Regions from separate parts of the Streptomyces sp. NBC_00322 genome, predicted to be linked through region 1. Evidence: riboswitches for the same ligand, from Rfam matches in the RefSeq annotation. Region 1 holds a riboswitch; each other region holds the start of a gene.
What was found. A riboswitch is a leader RNA that binds a small molecule or an ion and turns the genes downstream of it on or off. The one in region 1 is predicted to bind cyclic di-AMP.
Positions count from the first base shown of each region.

Region 1 (4,427 bases):
AACCCCCTCGGCGAGGTCTCGTTCACCGCCCTGTGCTCCCGCCTGCCGGCGGTGCTGGGGCAGACCTCCCGGATGGCCTGGCTTATCGATCGCGCGGCTGTGATTCTCCTGCTGGCCTGCCAGGTCCTCACAGGTGTCGCGGCTGCCGTGCTGCTGGCTTTCACCGCCCGCGCGATGCATCCCCTCCTCGGCAGCGGCGAAGTCTCCGCCCGTCTCCACGCGGCGTTCCCCGCGCTGCTGGTCGTCGGGACCGCGGCCGCCGCGGGACGGATCGCCGGTGCCTTCGCCTCCTATGCGGACGGGCGGATCACGCCCACGCTGACCACGGCGGCCGACACCGCACTCGTCGAAGCGGTCTGCCGGGTCGAGGCGTCCGCCTACAGTACGGACGGGTTCGCCGACCGGCAGGAAGCCGCGGAGATGGGCGTGGTCCGCACGACGATGATGGTGAAGGACGCGCAGCGCTTCATGGCGGCGCTGGTGCGCATGGTCGCCGCCGGTGGTGTCCTGACGCTGATGCACCCGCTGATGCTGCCGCTGCTGTTGCTCGCCGTGCTCCCGGCCGGTATCGGCGCCGTGCTCTCGGCCAAGGTGGACTATGAGACCCACTACGCCAATGTCGCCGACCGCAATGTCCGCGGAATGATGCGCTGGTGGGCGACAACGTCCAAGTACGGCGACGAGGTCCGTGCGAACGGCATGACCGACTACCTGCTGTTCTGGTACCGCACGCTGTCCGACCGTATCGACCGGCGCACCCTCACGATCGCGCCCCGGATGCTGCGCATCGTCCTGGCCACCTCCGCTCTCGGCGGGCTGTTCCTCGTCTGCACCTGGGCCACCCTGGCCTGGCTCGCGATGACCGGCCGAGTCGGCATCGCCATCGCCGCGACCGCCGTTGTCGCCGTTCAGACCACGCTGGCCGCGCTCTCGCAGCTCGTCATCAACGGAGCGGCGATGTTCCACACCAGCCTGTACCTCGCCGACATGCGGTCCTTCCTCGACCTGGCCCAGCAACTGGCGCCCAAGCGCGGTGCGCTGATCGCCCCGGGGAGCGTGGAGGAGATCCGGCTCGATGAGGTGGTCTACCAGTACCCCGGCAAGGAGGCTCCGGCCGTCGACCATGTCTCCCTCACGCTCCGCCGCGGCGAGATCGTCGCGATCGTCGGGGAGAACGGTTCGGGCAAGTCCACCCTGACGCGGCTGATCACCGGGATCTTCCTGGCCGACAAGGGCCGAGTGACCTGGGGTGACGTCGATCTCGCCGCCGCCGACCCCGACTCCGTGTGGGCGGGGACCGGGCTGGTCCCGCAGATCTTCGCCCAATGGCCCCTGCGCGCAAGGGAGAACGTCACGCTGGGGCAGCCCCGCACCTTCGACGACGGGCCGGTGTGGGACGCAGTCGACGCCGTGGGGATGCGCGCGGCGATCGACGACCTGCCCAAGGGGCTCGACACGCTGCTGGCGCGCGAACTGTACGGCGGATCCGAGCTGTCGGGTGGACAGTGGCAGCGTCTGGTCTGCTCACGCGCTCTGTACCGGCGGCCATCCTTGCTGATCCTGGACGAGCCGACGTCGCAGATGGACGCGCGCGGTGAACACGGCATCCTCGAGGCGATCAAGGCGATCTCGGCCGACCGCATCACGGTCGTTGTGACGCATCAGCTGGAGAACACCCGGCTGGCGGATCGCATCATCGTCATGGAGCAGGGACGGATCACCGAACAGGGCCGGTACGAGGACCTGGTCCATGCCGGGGGTCTGTTCGCCGAGCTGCTTGCGCTCTCGAAGGACCGGTGAGGAAAAGGGCCCGCGCTGTCTGGCCGCTCGTCGCGGCGGTTCTCGCCCTGGTCGTCGTGAACCGCCGCGACCTGTGAGGCTCAGTAGGCGCCGTTCACGTTGTCGATCGAGCCGTACTTGTCGGCGGCGTAGTTGCATGCGGCGGTGATGTTGGCGACCGGGTCGTAGCTGTCCATCGACGTGCCGGGCACGTGGTAGGCGAAGAACGTGGGGTCGATGACCTGCAGGAGGCCCTTGGACGGCGTTCCGGCCAGGGCGTTGGAGTCCCAGTTGTTGATGGCCAGCGGGTTGCCCGAGGACTCGCGCATGATGTTGCGGTGGATGCCGTCATAGCTGCCGGGGATGCCGTGCTTGGCCATGACGTCCAGCGACTCGTTGATCCAGCCGTCGAGGTCGTTGGAGTACGTCTTCTTCTTGGGCTTCGCGGCGGGGGCGCTCTTCGCCGGGGTCAGCGTCTTCGTCCGCTTGGAGCGGTCGGCCCGGTCGGCTCGATCGGAGGCGGGGGCCGCCTTGGCCTTCTTGCCGATCGTCAGCTTGAGGCCCGGGTGAATCAGCCGCGGGTCGTCACCGACGACCTTGCGGTTGTCCTTGTAGAGCTTCTTCCAGCCGCCGCTGACGTTGAGCTGGTCCGCGATCTTGGCAAGGGAGTCGCCCGCGAGGACGGAGTAGGTCGTGGTTCCGGCCTTCTTCGCGAGGACGGGAACAGTGGCCGAGGTCTTGGCGGCGGGAGTGGACTGCGGTGCCGTCTGCGCGGAGGCGGCGGTCGTGCCGATGACCGGCAGGACGAGTGCGGCGCCACCCGTGCCCGCGACGACGAGACCGCGGCTGAGTGCACTGGACTTGGGACGGCGATGCTTACCCTTTGCGGGCATGACGAATTCCTCTCCGTCGCCTGCGAGGTGAGCTGTCGGGTTCGGGCTGGAGATGCCCGGCCGCAATGTGACGGCGACTTCACCCCAAGCCGTTCCGTATTCCGGATCGGCGGCTTACCTGGGTCCCCCGCTCCTGCCGTACGTACGTGAGTGGGTGGGTGCGGTTTCCGGACGGCGGCAGGATTCGGCGGTCCATCCGGGTTGTCGTGACCGTAAGCGAGGCAGACCGGGCGAAACAAGTCCCGAATTCACATTTCAATTCGCGAGGCGGATTATTCGCGAGAAATTCCCGCCGGTCGGCATGATCGAGAATCTCAACTTTCTTGTCGCAGAACGGGACTGGGCGCCACGCCGCCCTGCGTGGGCACTTCGGGACGTGACCCATTTCACTGGAGGAGAAGGCAACGGAGTCCGGTTTGCGGCGTTGCGCGCAGGATAATTGGAATTCGCCCGGATTCCTCTTATGCGGGCATCGAATAACAATAAAGATGAACCGCCTATGCGGGCCTTTTCGGACATCAGGGCGCTTTTCGGGGCGCGCATCCGGGACCCGGCCGTGACAGCACAGAGCGCTCCGGACGGCGGAGCCCGCCGTCCGGAGCGCTCAGGTGCCGCAGCCGGTCAGCCGGTCGCGCGAATACGGTGGATGGAGTCCATCGCCTCCGCGCCGACCGCCGCCTTGTCGACGACATAGGCCGTGCCGCGCGTGACGACGACATGGTCCGTGTTCGCACCGGTCGCAAGGTTCGCGAGCACGATTCCCTTGCGGGGGTCGACCACCGAGGTCGTACCGGATTCCCTGTTGGCCACGTAGACGTTGCCCGTGCACGCGTCGGTCGCGACCGCGAGGGCGCCCGCTCCCGTCGCGATCTCCTTCTGCACCACTCCCGCCCGCAGATCGATGACGGCGAGGGAACCGCTCGCCTGATTGGCGGCGTAGGCGGTCCGGCCGTCGGCCGACAGCGCGACGTCGATCGTGCCCTTGCCGGCCGGGATCAGCCTGGGCGTGTCGGATGCCGGAGAGACCTCGATGAGCTGACCGTTGGTCAGATCGGCCGCGTAGACGGTGCCGGTGCGCTCGTCGACGGCAACGCCCGCGGGTGTCGCGCCCGTGACCGTGACGCGCTTCTTCTCCTGGTATGTACGGGTGTCGAAGGCGACGATGCTGCCGTCCTCGAGCCCGGCGGTCCAGGCCAGATTGCGCTGCTGGTCGACGACGACGTCACGGGCGTGCTTCACGCCGGGCAGCGAGGCCAGGTGCTGGCCGGTCCGCTGGCTGTAGACGGCAAGGGAGTTGTCGAGCGTGTTGGTGGTCCACACGGTGTTGTGCACGTCGTCGACGGCCACGCCGTAGACGGCCTCCCGCGCCCCGGTGGCCTCGTCCTTGAGGGGCGGCGTGTAGGCGGCCTTCACCTTCAGGGTCGACGGGTCCACCTTGAGCAGTTGGGTCTTGGTGACCGGGGGGTATCCGACCGAGCTGGTGACCCACAGGACGTTGTTCCGCGCGGAGTAGGCGGACTGGTAGAGCCCCTGGCCCAGTTGGGCGGAGTCGACCGTGTAGGACGCCTGGAGCGTGTGAACCTGCGCCGGGGCGGCGGCCATGGCCATGCCGGCCGGGCCGAGCGCGCAGGTGGCGGTTATGGCGGCGGCGAGTAGGACCCGGCGGCGAATTGTGCTTCGGGTGCGGGACATGCTTGTTCCTCCAGAACAATGAGAAGTGGATGCCGGTTTGTGGCACCGTGGATATGCGCCCCT
Region 1 covers NZ_CP108019.1:798,729-803,155, forward strand. The annotation lists gene OG905_RS03635 (ABC transporter ATP-binding protein) at 1-1,800, shown strand, start outside; gene OG905_RS03640 (transglycosylase SLT domain-containing protein) at 1,881-2,672, opposite strand; cyclic di-AMP (ydaO/yuaA leader) riboswitch at 2,675-2,839, opposite strand; gene OG905_RS03645 (YncE family protein) at 3,294-4,364, opposite strand.

Region 2 (4,427 bases), 4.5 Mb from region 1:
CCGGCTCATCGACGGCTTCGCGGAGAAGGGGGAGGCGGACCTGATCCACGAGTTCGCGTTCCCGCTGCCCATCTACGCCATCTGCGACATGCTCGGCGTCCCGCGCGAGGACCAGGACGACTTCCGCGACTGGGCGGGGATGATGATCCGCCACGGTGGTGGCCCGCGCGGCGGAGTCGCCCGCTCTGTGAAGAAGATGCGGAGCTATCTCGCCGAACTCATCCATCGCAAAAGGGAAGAACCCGGCGACGACCTGATCTCCGGGCTGATCCGCGCGAGCGACCACGGCGAGCACCTCACCGAGAACGAGGCCGCGGCGATGGCCTTCATCCTTCTCTTCGCGGGCTTCGAGACGACGGTCAATCTCATCGGCAACGGGGTGTACGCGCTGCTGCGCAACCCGGAACAGCGCGAGCGTCTGCAGGACTCCCTGGCCGCGGGGGAGACCCGGGGGGTGACCCCCGGACCCGCAGCGGGAAGCCCCCTTCTGGCGACGGCGGTCGAGGAACTGCTGCGCTACGACGGCCCCGTGGAGCTCGCGACCTGGCGGTTCGCCACCGAGCCGCTGACCATCGGCGGGCAGCGGATCGCGGCGGGCGATCCCGTACTCGTCGTACTCGCGGCAGCCAACCGGGACCCGGAGCGCTTCGACGAGCCGGACACCCTCGATCTCTCCCGGCGTGACAACCAGCATCTCGGGTACGGCCACGGCATCCACTACTGCCTCGGCGCTCCGCTTGCCCGGCTGGAGGGGCAGACCGCGCTCGCGACGCTGCTCAGGAGATTGCCGGACTTGCGGCTTGCGGGCGATCCGGCCGATTTGCGGTGGCGTGGAGGCCTGATTATGCGTGGATTGCGCACTCTGCCCGTTGAGTTCGCGCCTCGACAGATCTGACAGACTGTCAATTCTGTGACTTTCACGTGATCTGCGCTGCATCGACTTGTGATGTGCGCTCGTATGCGACTACTTTCACTGCCGTCTCAGCAGTCACGCGAAAGGCAAACGCATGCTCTCCGGCCATGGTCGCCACCGCCGTCCCCGCCAGGCTCCGGCCATTGTTGTCGCGGCAGGGGTGACGGGATCGGCCATCGCGATCCCCCTTCTCGGAGCCGGTTCGGCCTCCGCCGCCGACGCCTCCATGTGGGACCGCGTCGCCGAGTGCGAGAGCGGTGGCATGTGGAGCGCCGACCTCGGCAACGGGTACTACGGCGGACTCCAGATGTCCCAGGAGACATGGCAGGCCTTCGGCGGCTCGGAGTACGCGCCCACCGCCGACCTCGCCAGCCGCTCGCAGCAGATCGCGGTCGCCGAGAAGGTCCTCGATGCGCAGGGTCCGGCCGCGTGGGCCGGCTGTGCGCCGATCGCCGGGCTGCAGAACGACGGCGCCGCGACCGGCGTCGACCCGGGCACCGCACCCTCGCCCTCGCAGAGCACGGTTCCGGCGCCGGCCGCGCCCACGGAGCCGACCGCCAAGCCCGCCGAGCCGTCCACCACGCCGCCCGCAGACGTGACCGGGTCGGCGACCGAGGCCCCCGATGCGGCGGCGGGCGATGGCAAGCACCGCGGCGAGGCGGCCCCCGAGGAGACCGAGCCGGACAATGCGGACAGTGAGCGCGAAACAGGGCGCCACGCTTCGCGAGGTGACGGTTCGGCACGCACCGAAGCGGACAAGTCGGACAAGGTCGACAGTGCGGACGCCGCGCCGGGCGAGTACACCGTCCTGCCGGGCGACAGCCTCTCCGCGATCGTCGACAAGGAGAAGCTCTCCGGCGGCTGGACCGCGCTCTACGAGAAGAACCGCGAGACCGTCGGCGGCAACCCCGACCTCATCCTTCCTGGCCAGAGCCTTGATCTGGGCCTGAGTCAGGAGTAGTTCGAGGCTGTATGTCCGGTTCTGCGCAAGTGAGACAAGGGTCTCTTTGTCCCAACTGACGCATCTGCCCCGGCGGAATCACCCATTCCGCCCGTCACCTGCGGAAACGTATATGTCCTACTCGGTGAAATGGGCGATTTCTCCCCGATGTTCGTCTTTGAACATCGGGGAGTCGTGTGTCTACGGTCTGAACCGCTCGCCACAGCGGGCACCACTGACCGTCACGCCGAATCCTGCCGTCGGTCGGGGGGAGTAGTCGTCGCGCAGAGCGCCGAAGGCAGGAGCGGGGGACCCAAGGTAAGCGCCGGGCCCGGCCGTTGAGAGATCGACGGCGGAGACCGGCTTGGGGTGAAGTCGCATGCACGAACGTGCGACCGGGCAACTCACTTGGCCCGAACCCGACAGCTCACCTCGTAGGCGTCGGTGAGGAGAAGCTCCATGCTGTTTTCCGGCAAAGCCAAGCACCGTCGCCCGTCCAAGCTCACCCGCATCGCCACGCTCGCCGGTGTCACCGGTGCCGCTGTCGCCGTCCCGCTGATCGGTGCCACCTCGGCCTCCGCCGCGACCGCGTCCGAGTGGGACGCCGTCGCCCAGTGCGAGTCCGGCGGCAACTGGTCCATCAACACGGGCAACGGCTTCTACGGCGGCCTGCAGTTCACCAACTCCACCTGGGCCGCCTACGGTGGCACCGCCTTTGCCTCCCGCGCCGACCTGGCCTCCAAGGACCAGCAGATAGCCGTGGCCGAGAAGGTCCTCGCGGGTCAGGGCAAGGGCGCCTGGCCGAGCTGTGGCGTGAACCTGTCCAGCACGCCGTACACCGGTGGCTCCGCCACCACGCAGCAGGCGAAGCCCGCCGCGAAGCCGGTCGCGAAGCGCGCCGAGGCCCCCACCACCCGCTCCGAGCGCCCCGCCGCCCCGAAGAAGGCAGTGAAGAAGGGCGACGGCGAGTACAAGGTCAAGGCCGGTGACACCCTCGGCAAGATCGCGAAGGCCGAGAAGGTCAAGGGCGGCTGGAAGAAGCTGTTCGAGCTGAACAAGGACATCATCAGCGATGCCGACGTCATCTTCCCGGGCCAGCAGCTCCACCTGAGCTGACCCGAGGAGCCCTGGGACTCCGCTGGACCCGGCGGACCAGCGGACCCTGCGGGCTCTCATCCCCACAGCCACCCCGGCCCCGCGCGCTTTCCCCCGAGCGTGCCGGGCCGGGGTTCTGTCTGTTACCCCCTGGTAGTTCACGCGCTGTTTGTCCCGCGTCGAGTCTCTTCATGCCCTTTTTCGTCCCAGCGGGCGGGCATCTGCCGACCGATGCCCCCGCGCCGGTTAGGCTCTTGCCGCAAGGCCAAAGAGACCCTGCACTTCAAGCGTCACATCCCAGAAGGAGATGCTCGTGCCGTCCATCGACGTCGTCGTAGCCCGGGAAATCCTGGACTCCCGAGGCAATCCCACGGTCGAGGTCGAGGTTGGCCTCGACGACGGCAGCACGGGCCGTGCTGCTGTTCCGTCCGGCGCCTCCACCGGTGCGTTCGAGGCTCTTGAGCTCCGCGACGGTGACCAGAACCGCTACCAGGGCAAGGGCGTCGAGAAGGCCGTCCTCGCCGTCATCGAGCAGATCGGCCCGGAGCTCGTCGGCTACGACGCCACCGAGCAGCGCCTGATCGACCAGGCGATGTTCGACCTGGACGCCACCCCGGACAAGTCCTCGCTCGGCGCCAACGCCATCCTCGGTGTCTCGCTCGCCGTGGCGCACGCCGCCTCCGAGGCCTCCGACCTGCCGCTCTTCCGCTACCTGGGCGGCCCGAACGCGCACCTGCTGCCCGTTCCGATGATGAACATCCTGAACGGCGGCTCGCACGCCGACTCCAATGTGGACATCCAGGAGTTCATGATCGCCCCGATCGGCGCGGAGTCCTTCTCCGAGGCCCTGCGCTGGGGCGCCGAGATCTACCACACGCTGAAGAAGGTCCTGAAGACCAAGGGCCTGTCCACCGGTCTCGGTGACGAGGGCGGCTTCGCGCCGAACCTCGAGTCGAACCGCGCCGCGCTGGACCTGATCCTCGAGGCCATCAAGGAAGCCGGTTACGCCCCCGGCAAGGACATCGCGCTCGCGCTCGACGTCGCCGCGTCCGAGTTCTACAAGGACGGCACGTACGAGTTCGAGGGCAAGTCCCGCTCGGCCGCCGAGATGACCGAGTACTACGAGGAGCTCGTCGCCTCCTACCCGCTGGTCTCCATCGAGGACCCGCTCTTCGAGGACGACTGGGCCGGCTGGAAGGTTCTCACCGACAAGCTGGGCACCAAGGTCCAGATCGTCGGCGACGACCTCTTCGTCACCAACCCGGAGCGCCTGGCCCGCGGCATCGAGGACGGCGCGGCCAACGCCCTGCTCGTCAAGGTCAACCAGATCGGTTCGCTGACCGAGACCCTGGACGCCGTGGAGCTCGCCCAGCGCAGCGGCTTCAAGTGCATGATGTCCCACCGCTCCGGCGAGACCGAGGACGTCACCATCGCCGACCTGGCCGTCGCCACCAACTGCGGCCAGATCAAGACCGGCGC
Region 2 covers NZ_CP108019.1:5,294,679-5,299,105, forward strand. The annotation lists gene OG905_RS24235 (cytochrome P450 family protein) at 1-895, shown strand, start outside; gene OG905_RS24240 (transglycosylase family protein) at 1,008-1,874, shown strand; cyclic di-AMP (ydaO/yuaA leader) riboswitch at 2,134-2,309, shown strand; gene OG905_RS24245 (transglycosylase family protein) at 2,313-2,969, shown strand; gene eno (phosphopyruvate hydratase) at 3,256-4,427, shown strand, end outside.
Region 2: linked by a shared signal. The riboswitch ahead of OG905_RS24245 (transglycosylase family protein) and the one ahead of OG905_RS03640 (transglycosylase SLT domain-containing protein) in region 1 are both predicted to bind cyclic di-AMP.

Region 3 (4,427 bases), 640 kb from region 1:
TGATCTGGAGCAGAGCGCCCGGCTCGGCGCGCTGGCGGGCGCGCACGCCTGTACGGGCGAGGGCAGTACGGCGCTGATCGGCGCGGCGGAACTCCTGGCGGCACAGATCTGACAGTCGGCCGCGGGGCCGCCGGACCGACCCCGTGCGCCCGTGGGGCGCTTCACCCCGCCGCTGTCACAGGGGCAGCAGATTCGGCCGCTTGGCCTCCACGTGGTCGCCGGAGCTCTCGCCGCGCAGCCGGCGGCCGATCCACGGCACCAGATGCTCCCGCGCCCACTGGATGTCGTCGCGGCGCACTTCGAGCGTGCCACGGGGCGGCAGCGGCGGCCACGGCTGGTCGGGGTCGGCGGGCACCTCGATGCCGAGGACCTGGGCTGCGCGCAGCGCGACCCGGGTGTGCCCCTCCGGCGACAGATGGAGCCGGTCGGCGTCCCAGGCGCGCCGGTCCTGGACGGACCTGAGCGACCACAGATCGAGTACGGGACAGTCGTAACGGTCGGCAATGGCCCGTACATGCGCGGTGTACGTGGCGATCTTGCCGCGGAGATGGCGCAGCACCGGGACGTCGCGGGTGTCGAAGCCGGTGGTCACCATGACCGTCCCGACGGCGCCGGTGAGGTCGGCGACCGCGCGCTCGAATCGCTCGGCCACGTCGTCCGGGTCGGTGCCGGGCCGGATGATGTCATTGCCGCCGGCGCAGAACGTCACCAGGTCCGGGGCCAGTTCCTTGGCCCTTGGCACCTGTTCCTCGACGATCTGGTCGAGGAGGCGCCCACGCACGGCGAGGTTGGCGTACCTGAAGGTGTGCTCCGGCATCCGGTCGTCGAGCAGGACCGCGAACCGGTCCGCCCAGCCGACGTACATCCCGTCGGGGCCCGGGTCGCCGACGCCTTCGGTGAAGCTGTCACCGATCGCCGCGTACGACCCGAATCCGCCGCTGTTCACTGTTCTCGAATCGTCTGCCACAAGAACTGATCCTCCCCTTACGGATGTGACCTACGCGACCGTAAGGAGGGGTTGACGAGGGGTGATCTTTGCCACCGGTCAAGATTCGTCCAAGGCGGAATACGCCGGATCCCCCCGCGCCGCGGACTGCGGCACGAGGGGACGAGGGCGTGATCACCGCGTCGGACGGGCGTCAGACGGTGACGCCGTGCTGACGCAGGTACGCCAGCGGGTCGATGTCCGAACCGTAGCTCGGGCCGGTGCGGATCTCGAAGTGCAGGTGCGGGCCCGTGGAGTTGCCGGTGGTGCCGGAGAGGCCGATCTGCTGGCCGCCGCTCACGCTCTGGCCGGCGGAGACGGCCAGGGAGGAGAGGTGGGCGTACTGCGAGTAGCTGCCGTCGCTGTGCTGGATGACGACCTCGTTGCCGTACGCGCCGCCCCACCCGGCGGAGACGACGGTGCCCGGACCGACAGCCTTGACCGTGGTGCCGGTGGACGCTGCGAAGTCGACACCGGTGTGGTAGCCGCTGGCCCACATCGAGCCGGCGAGGTGGTACGGCGTGATGACGGTCGCCGCGTCGAGGGGGGTCGTGAACCCGGAGCTGCCGGTCTGCGGGGCGCTCTTCGCCGAGCCGGAGTCCGTGGAGGCCTTGGCCGCGGTCTTGGTGGCGGTCTTGGTGGCGGACCGGTCCTGGCTCTTCTCGCGGTGCTGCGACTTCTCGGGAGCCTTCGCCTTCGAGGCGGCGCCGAGGGTGAGCTTGAGGCCCGGGTGGATCAGCGAGGGGTTGTCACCGACCCGCTCGCGGTTGTCCTCGTACAGCTTCTTCCAGCCACCGCGGACATTGTGCTCGTCCGCGATCTTGGAGAGATAGTCGCCGACGACGACGGAGTACGTCGTGGGTGCGGCGGCCGGCTTGTGCGGGGCCTTGTACGCGGCCGGTACTGCGGCGGCGGTCACTGCCGCGTGCGACGAGGCCGCGACGGGGGCGGTTTTGCCCGCGGCGTGCGCCCCGGTGGCACCCATGAGCGGGATCGCGATGGCGGCGCCACTTGTGCCCGCTGCGACGAAACCGCGGGTGATCGGGCTGGTCTTGGGACGGCGGTGCTTACCCTTTGCGGGCATGGCGCTTTCCTCTCCGGCGCCGGCGAGGTGAGCTGTCGGGTTCGGGCTGGAGATGCCCGGCCGCGCGGTTGCGCTGCTTAACCCCGAGCCGTTCCGGAAGTGCGGAATCGGCGTACTACCTGGGTCCCCCGCTCCTGCCACACGTGGGTGGGTTCGAATTCCGGGCGGCGGCAGGATTTGGCGATCCGTCCGGATTGCCGTGAACGTAAACGAGCCGGGCCGACCGGAACAAGCCACCGCAATTACGGATCACGAGCTGGCGCGATATCGCCGGAGAATTCCCGTTACGCTCCGTCAATCAATGATCTTCCCCGCCCCGCCAGGCAACGGATTTCGTATCCGTCACGCCGCCACACACCGTGACAAATATGATCCTGCTCACGAGGCATGCCCCATCCCCATTGCAGACGGGGCAGGTTATGCCGAACCGCCCAATTCGGACAGAAGCACCATTTGGTGACTATCGACCGATCGGGCGCACTTTTCCCTCAGATCTGCCATTCCGAGAAATTCCGAGACGACTATTGTCCCTTTTCAGGCGTATCCTCCGGACCTCTCAGTCACGGTTGCCACTGCCCGAGCCGCCGCAGCCTGATCACCATGGCGTCCAGGTCACCCTTGAGTCCCGTGTGCAGACCGTGGTGCAGCAGTACCGACCCACGGTGCACGGCTCCGGTGTCCAGGCACTCGTAGACCGCCGCCGGATCGAGACCGCGCAGCCGGAGCCGCGGCGGCTGTTCGCCGTAGTGCTGCGCCTGCAGCCAGGCGAGGACGACGGTCTCCTCGCCGCGTAGGTACTGGACGGCGCTGAGCCCGCCCTCGGGCGCGCGCAGCCGGTACAGCTCGCCGTGCTGCACCAGCGGCCTGATCTTCTTGTAGAGCCCCACCCAGCCGCGCGCCTCGGCGAGCTCCTCGTCGGTCCACTCGGTGAGGTCTCCGCCGACCCCGAGGACCCCGGCCATCGCGCTGACGAAGCGGAAACGCAGCGTACTGACGCGGCCGTTGAGCTGGACATTGGGACTGTCGGTGACCCAGGCGGCCATGACCCGAGCAGGGTGCAGCTGGGTGAAACCCTGCTGGATGGCGAGCCGGTCCAGCGGGTCGGTGTTGTCGGAGGTCCACACCTGGTCGGTACGCGCGAGGATGCCGAGGTCGATCCGGCCGCCGCCGCCCGAGCAGGACTCGAAGGCGACGGAGGGATGCGCGGCCCGCAGCCGGTCCAGCAGTGCGTACAGCGCGTGGACATGCTCGACCCACAGCTTCTGCGGGTACTCCTCGCCGGGCCAGCCCGCGTCCGTGAAACAGCGGTTGAAATCCCATTTCACATAGTCGATGGGGGCATTGGTCAGCAGGGCGTCCAATTGCTCCCACAGATAGTCCTGTACGTCCCCGCGGGCGAGATTCAGCACCAGCTGATTGCGGAATTCGGTCCTGGCGCGGCCCGGATGGTGCTGCACCCAGTCGGGGTGCGCCCGGTAGAGATCGCTGTCGGCGTTGACCATTTCCGGCTCGACCCAGATCCCGAACTGCATGCCCAGCGCGTGCACTTCGCCGGCGAGCGGCCCCAGGCCCTTCGGGAAGCGCTCGGCGCTCGGGGTCCAGTCGCCAAGGCCGGCGCGGTCACTGGTGCGCTGCCCGAACCAGGCGTCGTCGACGACGAACAGCTCGACACCCATGGCCGCGGCCCGATGCGCGAGCGCCCGCTGCTGCTCCTCGGAGATGTCGAAGCCGGTGGCCTCCCAGGAGTTGTAGAGGACCGGCCGTTCGGCCGCGGCGTCCGGAATGACGTGCGCCAACTGCCAGGCGTGCCAGGCCCGGCTGGCACCGCCGAAGCCGCCGTCGCTCCACAGCCCGGCGAAGACGGGCGAGGTGTAGGACTGCCCGGGCGCGAGCCGCAGCAGCCCTGAGTCGTCGTAGCCCGCCCCGCCGGTGATCTGCACCAGGCCGTCGGGCAGTCGCTGTACGCAGATCCGCCACGATCCGGACCAGCCGAGCGCCACGCCGTACACCTCGCCGTGCTCCTCGGTAGCCTCCTCGGCGTCCAGCGCCACCCAGGGCAGATGCTGATGCCCGGTGTGGCCGCGGCGGCTGCCGATCACCTTCTCCCCGTATGTCAGTTCCGACCGTACGAGCAGGGATTCGGCGGCCCACCGGCCGTGCAGCCGACTGAGCCGCCAGCCGTCGCGCTGCGGCAGCGTCCAGGCGGCCGCATCGGCCCTCAGCAGCTCCAGATCGGGTCCCTCGCCCTCATGGGCGACGGTGACCCAGCGCTCGATGACATCGGCGTCGTCGCGCATCCGGTGGTGCAGGGTGAGACCGAGTCCGTGCACGGCGTCCGTGAAGCGCAGCCGCAGCTCG
Region 3 covers NZ_CP108019.1:1,440,053-1,444,479, forward strand. The annotation lists gene OG905_RS06545 (carbohydrate kinase family protein) at 1-112, shown strand, start outside; gene OG905_RS06550 (SGNH/GDSL hydrolase family protein) at 176-967, opposite strand; gene OG905_RS06555 (M23 family metallopeptidase) at 1,140-2,069, opposite strand; cyclic di-AMP (ydaO/yuaA leader) riboswitch at 2,072-2,229, opposite strand; gene OG905_RS06560 (alpha-galactosidase) at 2,630-4,427, opposite strand, start outside.
Region 3: linked by a shared signal. The riboswitch ahead of OG905_RS06555 (M23 family metallopeptidase) and the one ahead of OG905_RS03640 (transglycosylase SLT domain-containing protein) in region 1 are both predicted to bind cyclic di-AMP.

Region 4 (4,427 bases), 3.9 Mb from region 1:
GCCCAGGGCAGGATCACGGTCGCACCCGAGCGCGGCACCACCCAGCCGAGCGCGACGCCCTCCACGACGCCGTCCGCGACGCCCTCCGCGACCGCTTCCGCCACCCCCTCCGTGACCCCGTCCTCCTCGGCCACGGCCGCGGCCGGCGATAACACCCCCGTCACCACCACCGGCGCCCTCGCCAGCACCGGATCTTCCGACGCCACCCGGTACGCGGCCATCGCCGCTGCCGCCCTGATCGCGGCCGGCGGAGCCCTCACCGCACTGCGTCTGCGCCGCCGCTGAACAAATGGATTTGATCATGCTCCGGATGGCGTAAGGTGGTGTTCACCGACGCGGGGTGGAGCAGCTCGGTAGCTCGCTGGGCTCATAACCCAGAGGTCGCAGGTTCAAATCCTGTCCCCGCTACTGACAACAGTGGCCCGGCACTCGACGGAGTGCCGGGCCACTGTCGTGTGCGCGCTCCGCGCGTCGCCCGGTTGGCCGACGGCGATTCGCCGCCCGGCGCGGCTACGGCCAGCCTGGGAAGGGCGCGGTACCGTCCGCAGCCGTGTGGGGACCGGGCAGGAGAGCACCCGTGGCCGAGCGAGAGCAGGGCGGAGCGGACATCTCTCGCGGATTCGCCCGCCTGCTGCCCGCGCTGATGATCGCCGGCGGCTGGATCTTCGACCTCGCGACGCCGCCGCGGTTCACCGCGGTCCCGCTCTTCGCGGCCGCGCCGCTGATCGCGGCCCCCATCTTCACCTGGGTCGGCACCCTGCTGGCAGGTATCGCGGCGATCCTCGGCGTGACCGGGCTGCACTTCTACAACAACACCATCTCGCAGATCACGGCATTCACCGAGCTGACCACTGTGATCACCGTCTCGGGCCTTGCGCTGCTGATCAACCGGGTCGTACGGCTCGGCAGTCAGCGCCTCGCGTCGGCCCGGGTGATCGCCGAGACCGCGCAGCGCGCCGTGCTGCCGACTCCCCCGGAGCGGATCGGGGGGCTGCACGTCGCCGCGCGGTACGAGGCGGCACAGGCGGACGCTTTCATCGGCGGTGACCTCTTCGCCGTACAGGACACGCCCTTCGGGGTGCGGCTGGTCGTCGGGGACGTACGGGGCAAGGGGATGCAGGCGGTCGAGGCGGTGGCCGTGGTCATCGGGGCGTTCCGGGAGGCCGCCGAGCAGGAGAGCTCGCTGGAAGGGGTCGCCGCGCGGCTGGAGCGGGCGCTGGTGCGCGAGGGCGCGCGGCACAACCTGGACGCGGTCGAGGGGTTCACCACCGCCGTACTGGCCGAGATCCCGCGCGGTGATCGCGTCGTACGGATCGTGAACCGCGGCCATCCGGAGCCGCTCCTGCTGTACGCGGACGGGAACGTGAACATCCTGGAGCCGACCGAGGCCGCGCTGCCGCTCGGGATGGGCCTCGGGATCTGGCCGGACCGCTCGGACGCGCACCGGCTGCCCCCCGGGGCCACGCTGCTTCTCTATACGGACGGGCTGTCCGAGGCGCGCGACGCGAGCGGCGTTTTCTACGACCCCGGCCGGCGGCTGGCGGGGCGGCTGTTCCCCGGGCCCGAGGAGCTGCTGGATGCCTTGGTGGACGACGTACGACGCCATACGGGTGGCGGCACGACGGACGACATGGCGCTGCTCGCGGTCAGCCGCCCCGCGGAGGGGCAGCAGGAGCGCCGCAGGATCGTGCCCGTGATCGGCGGGGGCGGGCGGGGCGGCGGGGATCACGGCAGCAAGTGAAGGCTCTGGCGGTACGGCGCCCTGCGGCGCCGTGAAGCCGGACGCCGGATGGGTACGGTACGTAATCGAGAAGCACCCCTCCGCATAACATTTGATGCACCGTCAGGTGATGGGGGATGGCGGATGGTGCATCGGGGGCGATCAACTCGCCCGAGTCCGGGCGCTTGTGTCCGGGTAAGTCCCGGCGGACGTTGTTAATGATCAGTGGGAACAGCTTGGAATCGGGCCCTGGTGTCTATTAACGTTCGATAACGCAGCGCGGTCGTCCCAGTCGTCGCAAGAGGCGGCACCGTGCGCACGCGCCGAATCCCGCAAGGGAACCGGGGAACCACCAATTGGGGTGAATCGGGCACCTTTTGCCGCTCATGTCCGCGGCGGAAGCGCCCGTAGGAGACCTTCCTGCTCCGAACCCGTCAGCTAACCCGGTAGGCGAGAAGGAAGGAAAGGAGCACGCCTCAGTGGCGTCCAACAAACCTGCCCCGACAGCACCCTTCGAAACTGACTTCTTCGGCGACGAGGTGGCAGAGCGGGCATGGGAGGAATGGAACCCCACCGAGGACTCCGTCCGTCCGGTGCGCGGCCGGCACCGTGTCATGAAGCAGCGCGGCGGACTCGCCCGCAGCTCCACGGTGCTCGGGGTCGGTGTGATCGCCGCGGTCGGCGCGGGCGGCATGGCCACCGCGCAGAGCAAGCCGCCGGTCTCCATTTCGCTCCCCGACTCGATCGCGGACAACCTGCCCGACGCCAAGTCCCTTCCGGGCGTCAGCTCGTTCATGTCCGACGACTCCTCGGACGCCGACGCCGGGAACACCGCACCGCTCACCTCGGCGACGCTCGCCGCTGACACCGGCTCCAAGGCCGAGGCGCAGGGCTCCGCCGGTGAGGCGCTGCGCGCCCGAATCCTCCAGCAGGCCGATCAGCAGCGGGCCGAGGCGGACGCCGAGGCCAAGGCGGACGCGGAGAAGCTCGCGGCCGAGAAGGCCGCGGCGGAGGCGAAGGCGCAGCAGACCGCGGCGGAGGCGAAGGCCGAGGCGGAGAAGCTCGCCGCAGAGAAGGCCGCGGCGGAGAAGGCGGAGGCCGAGCGCCTCGCCAAGCTCGCCGCGAGCTACGCGCTGCCGACCTCCTCGTACACGATCACCTCCACCTTCGGCGAGGCCGGATCGATGTGGTCCTCGGGCTACCACACCGGCCTGGACTTCGCGGCCCCGACGGGCACGCCCCTCAAGGCCGTGCACAGCGGCACCGTCAAGTCGGCGGGCTGGTCCGGGTCTTACGGCTACCGCACAGTGCTGGAGCTCGAAGACGGTACGGAGCTCTGGTACTGCCACCAGTCCTCGATGTCGGTCAGCGTCGGCCAGAAGGTGTCGACGGGCGAGACGATCGGCCGCGTCGGCGCGACGGGCAATGTGACCGGCCCGCATCTGCACCTCGAGGTCCACACGGCGAGCGGGACCGGGATCGACCCGATGGCCTGGCTGCGGGACAAGGGCCTGACCGTCTGATTTCTCCCTGCGCCCCCTCGCACCGCCGCTCGGCGCGAGGGGGCGTCCTGCGGATGCCCCCATGTGCGCGGTGCACCGCACTCCCATGAACGCCGGCAGTTCTGGCGCTCACCCCCCGACGCCAGGGCTGCCGGTCTGTAGCCCCCGGTGCCGTACGGCATGCGGGCGGAATAGGCCGTACCGGTGCGGCTGTTGATCAACCCATGACTTCTCTACGTACCCTCGGCTCGTCCGATCTCGCCGTCTTCCCGCTCGCCCTTGGCGGCAATGTCTTCGGCTGGACCGCCGACCGGGCGCAGTCCTTCGCCGTGCTCGACGCCTACGCCGCCGCCGGCGGGAACTTCATCGACACCGCCGACAGCTACTCCGCCTGGGCACCGGGCAACGAGGGCGGCGAGTCCGAGACCGTCCTAGGCCGGTGGATCGCCGAGCGCGGCAACCGTGCCGATGTCGTGGTCGCCAGCAAGGTCGGCGCCCACCCCCAGTACAAGGGTCTCTCCGGTGCCACGATCAAGGCCGCGGCCGAGGCGTCGCTGAAGCGGCTCGGCACCGACTACATCGACCTGTACTACACACACTTCGACGACCCCGGCGTTCCCGTCGAGGAGATCATCACGGCCCTCGACCAGCTGGTGAAGGAGGGCAAGATCCGCGCCATCGGCGCCTCCAACCTCACCGCGGAGCGGCTGCAGGAGTCCCTGGACTTCTCGGAGCGCGAGGGACTTGCCCGGTATGTCGCGCTGCAGCCGCACTACAACCTCGTCTCCCGTGACACGTACGAGGGCGAGCCGCAGGACACGGCCGCCCGGGGAGGGCTCGTGGCCGTCCCGTACTATGCGCTCGCGTCCGGCTTCCTCACCGGCAAGTACCGGCCGGGTACGACGGTGGAGAGCGCCCGGGCCCAGGGCGCGGGCAAGCATCTGGAGACCGAGCGGGGTGTGAAGGTCCTCGCCGCGCTCGACCAGGTCGCGGGGGCACGCGGCGCCGAGATCGCGACCGTGGCCCTGGCCTGGCTGGCCGCGCAGCCGACCGTTGCCGCGCCGATAGCCTCGGCCCGGACGGCCGAGCAGCTGCCCGCGCTGACGGCGGTCGCGGAGCTGGAGCTGACGGCCGAGGAGCTGGCCGTGCTGACGGCGGCGTCCGCGTAAGGGGCCTTTCGCCTGCTAGGAGCGGTACGGGTTGTA
Region 4 covers NZ_CP108019.1:4,727,005-4,731,431, forward strand. The annotation lists gene OG905_RS21505 (hypothetical protein) at 1-285, shown strand, start outside; tRNA gene OG905_RS21510 (tRNA-Met) at 335-408, shown strand; gene OG905_RS21515 (PP2C family protein-serine/threonine phosphatase) at 578-1,741, shown strand; cyclic di-AMP (ydaO/yuaA leader) riboswitch at 2,032-2,188, shown strand; gene OG905_RS21520 (M23 family metallopeptidase) at 2,200-3,243, shown strand; gene OG905_RS21525 (aldo/keto reductase) at 3,447-4,391, shown strand; gene OG905_RS21530 (PrsW family intramembrane metalloprotease) at 4,407-4,427, opposite strand, start outside.
Region 4: linked by a shared signal. The riboswitch ahead of OG905_RS21520 (M23 family metallopeptidase) and the one ahead of OG905_RS03640 (transglycosylase SLT domain-containing protein) in region 1 are both predicted to bind cyclic di-AMP.